3 regions of the Ruegeria sp. HKCCD7181 genome follow, and region 1 is predicted to be linked to each of the others. Evidence: riboswitches for the same ligand, from Rfam matches in the RefSeq annotation. Region 1 holds a riboswitch; each other region holds the start of a gene.
The links. A riboswitch is a leader RNA that binds a small molecule or an ion and turns the genes downstream of it on or off. The one in region 1 is predicted to bind cobalamin.
Positions count from the first base shown of each region.

Region 2: linked by a shared signal. The riboswitch ahead of AC2TCY_RS10405 (energy-coupling factor ABC transporter permease) and the one ahead of AC2TCY_RS17845 (hypothetical protein) in region 1 are both predicted to bind cobalamin.
Region 3: linked by a shared signal. The riboswitch ahead of AC2TCY_RS06490 (CbtB domain-containing protein) and the one ahead of AC2TCY_RS17845 (hypothetical protein) in region 1 are both predicted to bind cobalamin.

Region 1 is NZ_JBWVBC010000010.1:47,899-51,154, forward strand. It holds gene rsgA (ribosome small subunit-dependent GTPase A) at 1-134, shown strand, start outside; gene AC2TCY_RS17840 (alpha/beta hydrolase family protein) at 164-1,024, opposite strand; cobalamin riboswitch at 1,190-1,412, shown strand; gene AC2TCY_RS17845 (hypothetical protein) at 1,505-1,912, shown strand; gene AC2TCY_RS17850 (protein-tyrosine phosphatase family protein) at 1,914-2,417, opposite strand; gene AC2TCY_RS17855 (DNA polymerase III subunit gamma/tau) at 2,556-3,256, shown strand, end outside.
Region 2 is NZ_JBWVBC010000004.1:270,324-273,579, reverse strand. It holds gene AC2TCY_RS10415 (hypothetical protein) at 1-172, shown strand, start outside; gene AC2TCY_RS10410 (L,D-transpeptidase) at 222-884, opposite strand; cobalamin riboswitch at 1,099-1,311, shown strand; gene AC2TCY_RS10405 (energy-coupling factor ABC transporter permease) at 1,389-2,072, shown strand; gene AC2TCY_RS10400 (adenylate/guanylate cyclase domain-containing protein) at 2,385-3,256, opposite strand, start outside.
Region 3 is NZ_JBWVBC010000002.1:593,392-596,647, forward strand. It holds gene cobA (uroporphyrinogen-III C-methyltransferase) at 1-278, shown strand, start outside; gene cobF (precorrin-6A synthase (deacetylating)) at 271-1,014, shown strand; cobalamin riboswitch at 1,058-1,263, shown strand; gene AC2TCY_RS06490 (CbtB domain-containing protein) at 1,300-1,470, shown strand; gene AC2TCY_RS06495 (CbtA family protein) at 1,475-2,173, shown strand; gene AC2TCY_RS06500 (hypothetical protein) at 2,236-2,730, shown strand; gene AC2TCY_RS06505 (DUF1636 family protein) at 2,727-3,071, opposite strand; gene AC2TCY_RS06510 (DUF302 domain-containing protein) at 3,222-3,256, shown strand, end outside.

The DNA of each region.
Region 1 (3,256 bases):
ACCGGTGGCGCAAACTGCGGCGAGAGGACATGCGTAATTCCGAATCCGTGGCGCAAGCCCGTGCGCGCGATAAAGCATTCGGAAAAATGGTGCGGAGTGTGACACGCGGAAAGTCTTCGCGCACCGAATTCTGACAGGAGGGGGCGCCAGGTTTTGGCGTCCCTCACCTTTCGATCAAACGGGGCCAGACTGTCGCGTTTTTACGTGAAAAAACACCTATATGGCCAATACCGCTCAGTCCGAAGTCTTGAGGGTCAATCAGGTGACGTTTCGCGTCCGGTCCGTATAGATCGGCCAGTCTCCAAACCGCATCAGGTGGAACCATTTGATCGTCAGTGAACGCGAATAGGTCAACCGGTCCGCTAGCCCGAGACCAATTTGCCATCGGTAGGCTGGTACCAACCTCAGGCACATAGCTTTTTAGTGAGGTGCACCACTTGCGCCATTGCCAGTAGACCTGAGGAGGCAAGTCTGAACCGAAGCCAAGCGCTCTACCTGGCAAATATCCCATCATGCGCACGACCAAAGGCGCGTGGCCGTACCAGAACAATCCGGCAAGCCCGCGGTAAGGCCACGGATGATCCGACAGCGTGACCAAGCCCGAACAGACACAGATCATCCGGTCGATCGCGTCTATATCCGGCTGCACGGGGCCGAGCATTCCGCCAACCGAATGACCGATTGTCCAATGCTGCGAATTTGGGAACCGTCGCCGCATCTCGGCACGGGCAGCGGGCATGTCGACCAAGGCCCAATCTGCCATTGTGACCGCTGAGTCCTTCAATCGCCCCTCAAGGGAATGGCCGAAATCCCGATAATCATATGTCAGGCAGGCCATACCTTGTTCAGCTGCAAGCCATTGGGCGAAATGCTGATAGTAGTCTCGCGGCACCCCGGTTGCGCTGTTCAGAACAACGACTGTCTGCGGTTCGGACACCGGCAGGTACAAGCGGCCCGACAGCATTGCCGCCGCCGAAGGGAACCGAATATTCTCGGTAAGAACCGTTTGCCGAGCGTCTAACATCTCTTCTCCAGTCGCAACTGAACCGATCAGTTCACCTCCTCAATCGGCCCTATCTGTCGTTTCGAGTCAAGGCAGGACTTGGTTGACCAAACGTCCACTTGCCGTGCCGAAGCAATGGAGCGAGCAAATGAATGTCCAATCTGCTTGACTCGGTCACACCGCAACCGCTAGCGATTGCGTGATGGTTTCCGCGCCCTCCAACAAGGGCCGGGATGAAAAGGGAACACGGTGCGGTCCAACCCGGTTGACCCGGTACGGACTAATTCCGCGACTGCCCCCGCAACTGTAAGCGGCGAGCGATGCCAAAACACCACTGACCGAAAGGTTGGGAAGGTCGGCAAAGCAACGACCCGCAAGTCAGGAGACCTGCCATCGGAAACTAAAACCGAAACTCGGGCGGGGTGTCCGGGCAGGGTTTGGCAGCTCTGAGGCTTCCTTTCCTTATCTCTCACCCTTCGTCCCGCGCGCGGAGGGCGCAGCATGATCTGGAAGACTGACACACATCAATTCACCGCGACTATTTGCCAGCACACGGGCAAAACCTGCCCCGCACTTGCCCGTATGGCACGTGCAATGGTGCAGGCCGTAGCGACCGCAGGTCCTGCGACCACGCGCGAGTTCGAAATCGAGGGCAACACCGACCTGACGCATTGCCTAAAGGGATGCACCGCCCGCTTTCGCGCCCGGCCTGATCAGGTGCGGGTCTATTGCGGCGCAGACCCCGAGATCGGTTCTGACACGTTGGACGACTATGCCGAGCTGATGTTTGGCACGGAAATTACGTCCCTTCCTTCTCAGGCGATCAGCAGCCCGCCTTGCGCGTTGCTGGAGGCCGTAGCGCTTGCGCCAAGCCAACCGGCTCGGGCCGAGTCTTTCGCGGCAGTTTGACCTATTTCAAAGAATGCGCGCGGGCCTTTCCCATGGCCCAGCGCATCTGCCCGTCGGTCTCGACGGCGCAGGGGCGAATTTCACGGAGCCGGGACAAAGCCGCCTCTGATGCTTCACCGCATTCCACCATCAAACGCAAAACCACCATCCCTGACCGACCACATCCACCGCGGCAATGCACCAGAACCCGGCCTTTATTTGACAGAGTCGTCAGAACTCTTGCGCTGACCTCGGCCCATCGCTCGGTTATTTCAGGCGGCGGTGATCCAAAATCCTCGATGGGCAAATGGATCCATTCGATCCCGCGTTCCGTCAGGTCCTGCCCGAAATTCCCCGCACCTTCCTGCCCCATCTCAGCCGCAGTAGTCATTGAGAGTACAACATCCGGTGCCCAGCCTCTGATCACCTTCAGATCGGCCAAATAAAACCCGCCCCGGCCCGGCATAGGTGACAGTGCAAGCGAACCACCGCCGACCTGCAAAGTGTGAACTCCAAACTGCGGCATCGATCCCCCTGATTTGCTGTGCCCGCAAGTTCTATACCGTCGTACCAACATCCAAAACAAAATTCGTTCAGACCTGCGGTGGACGCGGAGGGCAGCGCGCTCTACGCTGCCGCATAACTCGAATCCGCCAGAGCAGACATGACCGACACGCCCAGCCCCGCCTATCAGGTTCTCGCCCGCAAATATCGCCCCGAAACCTTTGCCGACCTGGTTGGCCAGGATGCGATGGTGCGCACGCTGAAAAACGCGTTCGAGGCGGATCGGATCGCACAGGCCTTCATCATGACCGGTATTCGTGGCACCGGTAAAACCACAACGGCGCGAATTATTGCCAAGGGCATGAACTGCATCGGCCCGGACGGAAATGGCGGCCCCACAACTGAACCCTGTGGCCAGTGCGAACACTGCGTAGCGATCATGGAAGGCCGCCATGTCGACGTGATGGAAATGGACGCCGCCAGCCGTACCGGTGTGAATGACATCCGCGAGATCATCGACAGCGTCCGCTACCGTGCCGCCAGTGCGCGCTACAAGATCTATATCATCGACGAAGTTCACATGCTGTCGACCAGCGCCTTTAACGCGCTGCTCAAAACGCTGGAAGAACCCCCGGAACATGTGAAGTTCATCTTTGCAACCACAGAGATTCGCAAGGTCCCGGTAACGGTTCTGTCTCGGTGTCAGCGCTTTGACCTGCGGCGCATCGAACCCGAGGAAATGCTCGGCCTGCTGCGCAAAATAGCTGCGTCGGAAAACGCACAGATCGCCGAAGATGCGCTGGCGCTGATCACCCGCGCCGCTGAAGGATCTGCGCGCGACGCGACCTCGTTGCTGGATCA
Region 2 (3,256 bases), on a different contig from region 1:
AATCCCTGAATCGGTTGAGGCGTTGGCCGCACCCGGACAGGATTTGGCGTCCGCGCGTCTTTCGCCGCAGGACAATTGTTTTTGGTACGAACACCGCGGTCCTGTGGAAACAACCCTGTTACCTTTGCGCGCAACTAACGGCGGTCCGATCTGCGTTGCGCGTGAAGCCTGACATTCACGCTGGTCATGGATTGCTGACGCTGCCCTAGTGTTGTTGTCGTTTAAGTCCGCGCGCTAACTCTGTTTTCGGCAGAATACAGGTAAGCCGTCGAGCCGGTTTTAACATTTGGATAGAGATCGTTGATATGGGCCATAATCATGCGGACGCATCCAGAACTCGCGCGACCTCCAATGCTCTTGGGTTGCGGTGTGCCGTGAATCCTTAAGTAAGTATCGCGGTTACCGACGAATAGGTAGAACGCTCGGGAACCAAGTGCATTGTTCGGGCCCGGCTCCATACCATTCCTGTACTGCGCGTATTCCGGATTGCGCTCAATCATCGAAGCCGTTGGCGTCCAATGGGGCCATTTCACCTTTCGGCGGATGTCATAAGTACCAGGTTCGTATAAATCTCCGCGCGCAATGGCAACGCCATAGCGCATCGCCGTACCGCCCTGTTCGATATGGTAAAGGTAGCGTGCAACAGCGTCCACGTGGATGTCACCAGCTACAAGCCCATCATTTGCAACAACCCGACGCGGCAAGAAACGCTCATGCACCCCCCAAGGGTTGGACGTGGCCGGATTGTAACCCGGTGGGGTAACCGCGGCGTCCCAGGCCGCCTTTTGCGAAACGGTTGGCCAGGTATTGGCCACAACCGGGCTGGATACCGAAGCCGAAAACAGTGCAGTGCTCGTCTGGATGAAATGGCGTCTCGTCAGCATTTTCCGATCCTGATCTCCAATCATGGCGGGCTGGCTACTCGCTCCAGCAACCACTGGCGAAGTTTAACGCCTCTGGCGCCCAGAGTATCAAGAGGCTTCCGGCAGCATTTAAAATTTCGGACCGACTATGGGTTAATTTGCACCTATTTTGCCCCTTTAAATTTAGTCGACAACTGAAGCTCTGGCCTCATTGACAGGAGCAATGTGTCCGTTGTAGCCGTTTCTCGTTTACGGTTCCCAGCGGCTAAAATCGAAGGGATTAAAAGGGAATACGGTGCGGCGCATCCAAACGTGTCAAATCCGTAACTGCCCCCGCAACTGTGAGCGGAGAGCGACGCCAAAAGACCACTGACCCCAAACCGGGCCGGGAAGGTTGGTTTAGCAGTAACCCGCGAGTCAGGAGACCTGCCGTTTAACATCGGGCGATGCCCAAACCTTAATTGCCGGCATCAATTGCCGGTGCGACCTGAACAGCCGCCGGGTGAGGCGGCAGGGAGAGAACTTATGCATATCGAACCGGGCATCGTAAACGGTGCCAAAATTGTGCTGTCTTACGCAACTGCCGCCGGGGCTGCCACATACGCCGCCAAGGAGACCTTCAGCACACTGCGGGCAAATGGTCTTGCGTCTTTTGCCATGCGCTCCGCACTCGCCACAATTGGTGTTTTTCTATTTTTCGAGATCCTGCCGCATTTTCCAGTTGGTGTTTCCGAAGTCCATTTCATCCTCGGCTCCACCCTGTTCCTGCTGTTGGGTGCGGCACCGGCGGCGTTTGGCCTAGCAGCCGGGCTTCTGATTCAGGGCGTTTTCTTTGCTCCGTTCGATTTGCCGCAATACTTCATCAACCTGACGACGTTGCTGGTACCCCTGTTCGCGCTACAGGCGCTGGCCAAGCGTATCATCGCGCCGGGTACCGCCTATGTTGATCTGAAGTACAGTCAGGCTTTGGCGCTGAGCAGCGCCTATCAGGGCGGAGTGGTTGCCTGGGTCGCTTTCTGGGCTTTCTATGGCCAGGGGTTCGGCGCTGAGACCATGGCCTCTGTGCTGACTTTCGGTGGTGCTTATATGCTTGTCATCATCATCGAGCCACTGGTTGATCTGGCGGTGCTGGCAGCGGCCAAAGCTGCTCGCGGACTGAACGGCACAGGCCTTGTGACTCCGCGCCTTTACAACGCTGCTCAAGCTTGACCTCAGAAAACGGCGGCGCGGATGCAAGCGCCGTCTAAGGTTGTGTATTCAACTCCCGTAGTGGTTGGGCACAACCTTTACCTCGATGCGCTAATACTGCGGCTTCGATAATTCTAGAACCCAAAGCTCACAGCCCTGGAATCTTATCTGTAAGCGTCGGATGAAAACCCCGGAAGTGCTTACACAACCAAGTTCTGGCCGTGACAAGCGGAGATGGCGGATTTAAACCGCTTTTTCCCAGCTACGGCGGTCGAACGAGCGGCTAGCATCGCCATCATCCGGGCGCCAAAATGAGACCTGATCTTCGCTGGGTCACTTCGTGTCGGCGATCGCGACGCCCATCCAGTCGTCCGGCGGAGGCGCATCCAGGAAGGCGGATGCGCGCCTTTTCATGACCGCAGAGGCAAGATCTCCACCACGCTCATTTTCAGCCGCCTCAAATGCAGAGATCGCCTGTTCAAATTTTCTGTTCCGATAGTAGGTTAGCCCCTCTTCATAGAGCTCAATCCAGGTGTGAGACTTGTCGAAACTATCGGCCATCGCGATCAACTCAAAAATAACGAGGCCACCGGAGCGCCCAAAAACAGCCAGGGTGTCCAATTCCCTCGCGATAACCGCGTCGCCCGCCGCCCGCCGGGTTTCCGGGCCAATCAGGATCGATGTGTCATATGCTTTGTTAGCGCCTTCCAAGCGGCTGGCAACGTTCACAACATCACCGATTGCCGTGTAGTTTAGCCGCTGCTCAGAGCCGATGTTTCCGACCAGCGCCTCGCCACTGTTCAGTCCAATGCGCACGCGTAAAGCGCTTCCCGTATCGTCCCTGATATCGGTTTCTGCAACCGCAGCGACGAGATCCAGCGCGGCGCGACAAGCGTTCTCGGCGTGATTGGAATCCTGTCGCGGAGCGCCCCAGAACGCCATGACAGCGTCGCCCATAAACTTGTCGATCGTACCGTTGTTACGAGCGATGGCAGACGAAGCGGCGTCAAAGAAAGGCTCCATCAGTTCTACAATCTGGGGTCCAAGCCTTTCGGACAGACCTGTAAAACCGGCAACGTCACAAAACAAAACCGATATCTGTTTCATCTCCCCGCCGGGCTGAGTGTTGATGCCTTCTGAAACCAAGGTCCGTACAAGGTCAGTGGGTACGTATTTGCGGAAAGCAGAAAGACCGGCAGCCATGT
Region 3 (3,256 bases), on a different contig from region 1:
AGTTACCTAAAGACCTCAACCTTCCCGCATTGGCCGATTCCGGCGCGACAACGGTTGTTTTCATGGGTAAGCGTACTTTTCCGCTGCTGGTCGAAGCTCTGCATGCGCACGGTCTGTCGTTGGATACGCCTGCTCTTATGGCCGAGTCGGTTTCGACCCCTGATCAGGCTTTGCACCGTTCCACAATCGGCGCCCTGTCAGAGAAGCTGGCAGCAGAGATCGGAACCGCCCCTGCTCTGATCCTGTATGGACCGCTGGCGGAGTTCGGCGATGATTGAACTGAACCTCGTCGGTGTTGGTACCGGTAATCCCGATCACGTGACCTATCAGGGCGCGCAGGCGATTCGAGCGGCTGATCTGATTCTGATCCCCCGCAAAGGTGATAACAAAGCCGATCTGGCCGGAATTCGCGAGCAAATCATCGCGCATGTGGCGGACACGCAACCAAAGATTGCCTATTTTGACATCCCTCAACGGCGGGCCGAAGACGGATACCTGCGCGGAGTGGATGAATGGCATGACGCCATCGCGCGGCGATGGAGTGAAGTGATTGACGCCCATCCCGAAGCGCACACCGTTGCGTTATTGATTTGGGGCGATCCTTCGCTTTACGACAGCTCGCTTCGGATTGCCTCGCGGCTGAACCCGCAGCCGAAAACGCGTGTGATTCCAGGTATAACGGCATTGCAAGCGCTGACGGCCGCCCACGCAATACCGATCAACGACATCGGCGCGCCCTATGTCGTGACGACCGGACGCCGATTGCGCGACGAAGGCTGGCCCAAGGCGGCGTCAACCGTAGCGGTTATGTTGGACGGCGAGTGCTCTTTTCAAAGCCTCGAGATGGCGGAATACTTCATTTGGTGGGGGGCTTACGTGGGAATGAAAGAGGAAATCCTGATCCATGGCCCTTTGAATGATGTATGTGAAGAGATTCTGGCCAGTCGCGCTCGGCACAGGGCTGCGCATGGCTGGATCATGGATATCTATTTGCTGAAAAAGCGCGAGAACTGACCGAAAACGTCGCAATTGGTCATTGCGTGCACGGGCTTATCGCGGCTAAATGAAAACGTCTGGTCCTGCCGGAGTCATCCGGATGCTAAGAGGGAATTTGGTGCGGCCTGCGCGCAGGTCAAATCCAAAGCCGCCCCCGCGACTGTAAGCGGTGAGCCCTGTTCAACCAGCCACTCCCGATCTTGGGGGGAAGGCGAACAGAGGCACTGACCCGCGAGCCAGGAGACCTGCCAGGCGAACGTAGAAACACCGGCCGTCGGGTGCGGCGGCATTGGAGGACAAGAAATGACAACACAAACTCAAACGGCATCAGTCGCACGCACAGGTGTACTCTCGGCTCTGTTCGCTGTTGCGCTGGGTCTGGGCATCATCACCCTGACCGGCCACGTTCAGGCGGCTGCGCTGCATGACGCGGCACATGACGTACGCCACGCAACCGGCTTCCCCTGCCACTGAGACAATGTTCAGTCGCATTCTGACCAGCGCGTTGTTCGCTGGTGCTGCAGCGGGGCTGATTGCCGCCTTGCTGCAGCTTGCGTTTGTGCAACCTGTTCTGTTGCACGCCGAACTGTATGAATCAGGAGAGCTGGTGCATTTCGGGGCCGAGGCAGTGTCTGCCCATCCCGAATTGCCGGGCATGTTCTCGGACCTGACCCGCGACGCGCTGAGCGTGATCTTCACCATGCTGACCTATACCGGTTATGCGCTCGTGCTGATTGCCGTGATGTCGGTGACAGAAGGTCTGGGACATAAAATCGATGGCCGAACTGGAGTGCTTTGGGGCCTCGCGGGTTTCATAGCCTTCCATATGGCACCTGGCTTTACACTGGCACCGGAAGTTCCCGGTGTTGCGGCTGCCGACGTCTATGCCCGCCAAGTCTGGTGGTTCGCGACAGTGGCTGCAGCCAGCGTTGCCATGTGGCTGATCGCCTTTGGAGGCAACCTCATCAGTTACGTGGTCGCGGCCGCTCTGCTGATGGCCCCGCATGTGATCGGTGCACCGGAACCTGATGTCTTCACCGGTCCTGTGCCAACGGAAATCGGTGCCCTGTTTGCAGCCCGTGCCTTTGGTATAGGTTTGGTCGCGTGGGTTCTTGTTGGTTCTTTCGCCGGGTACTTTTGGCAGAAAGAATCTAAGCACGCTGAAGCGAACGCTTGATCAGCCTCAAATAATGCCCGTCGGGACAATCCCGGCGGGCTTTTGTTTTTCAAGGATAAGAAATGTCCCGCTCACTTGCTCTGTTTGCAATTGGTCTGGTCTTTGGCGGAGGCGCAGGGTTTGTACTGGCCGCGGCCAATGGCGTCACTTTCGACGGCCATGACCATTCCGATCCTTCTCATCACGGCGGCGGCCAAGCCGAAGCGATGGCCCACGACCATTCCACTGCTGTTAATCTGCCAGCCGGCCCGAACGCACCCGGTCTGGAGATCGCGGTGATCCAGGACCCCATGGCAGGATGGAACTTGCACGTCATGCCTCAGAACTTCCGGTTCTCGCCGGAAAACGCATCGGCGGCTGACAAAGAAGGTGAAGGTCACGCTCACGTTTATATCAATGGCGAAAAACTGGCGCGGCTATACGGCAACTGGATGCATATCTCTGATCTGCCTAAGGGTGAGGTCGAGGTTTCTGTCTCGTTGAACGCCAACAGCCACAGCCCGCTGATGGTTGATAACGTGCCGGTCAGTACGGCAGTTACGGTTCAGGTCGACTAAAACGCCGGAATGCGTGCACGCAGACACATTCGAAGGCGTCCGCATGGTCGGGCGTCGTCAATCCAGCCGGACGGGCTGTTCAAAATCGTCTGACATGTCGCCGCGATGTCTTCTGCATCCGCAACGACATCAATTCCTGTAAAAACGTATGAGGCGATCCCTTGCCCCTGCAATGCCAGAGCCGTTGGCGTTTCGCAGCCACTGAAGCAGGCATGGGCACTGATCTGGACCCGATCCTCCAGGCCTGACTTGGTCAGTGCCGCTTGTACGGCCTGACGTTCGGCACCGCGATCGCGCGTGCCAGCGCAGCTTTCACAGATCAGCAAACGAATCTTGTTCAACTCGGCCTCACATCGATGCATCTGCGCGTTTTTTGCGTGTTTCGGTTCTGCGGTGCAAGCCTCGGCCGCGCTTTCACGCACAAGAATGTGAGTGCGCCACACAGCAAAGTCTGGCAACAATCGCGCACCCGAACCATAGGAGGCGTAGCGATGAAAGCACTCATACCCGTCTTTTGCATGCTGGC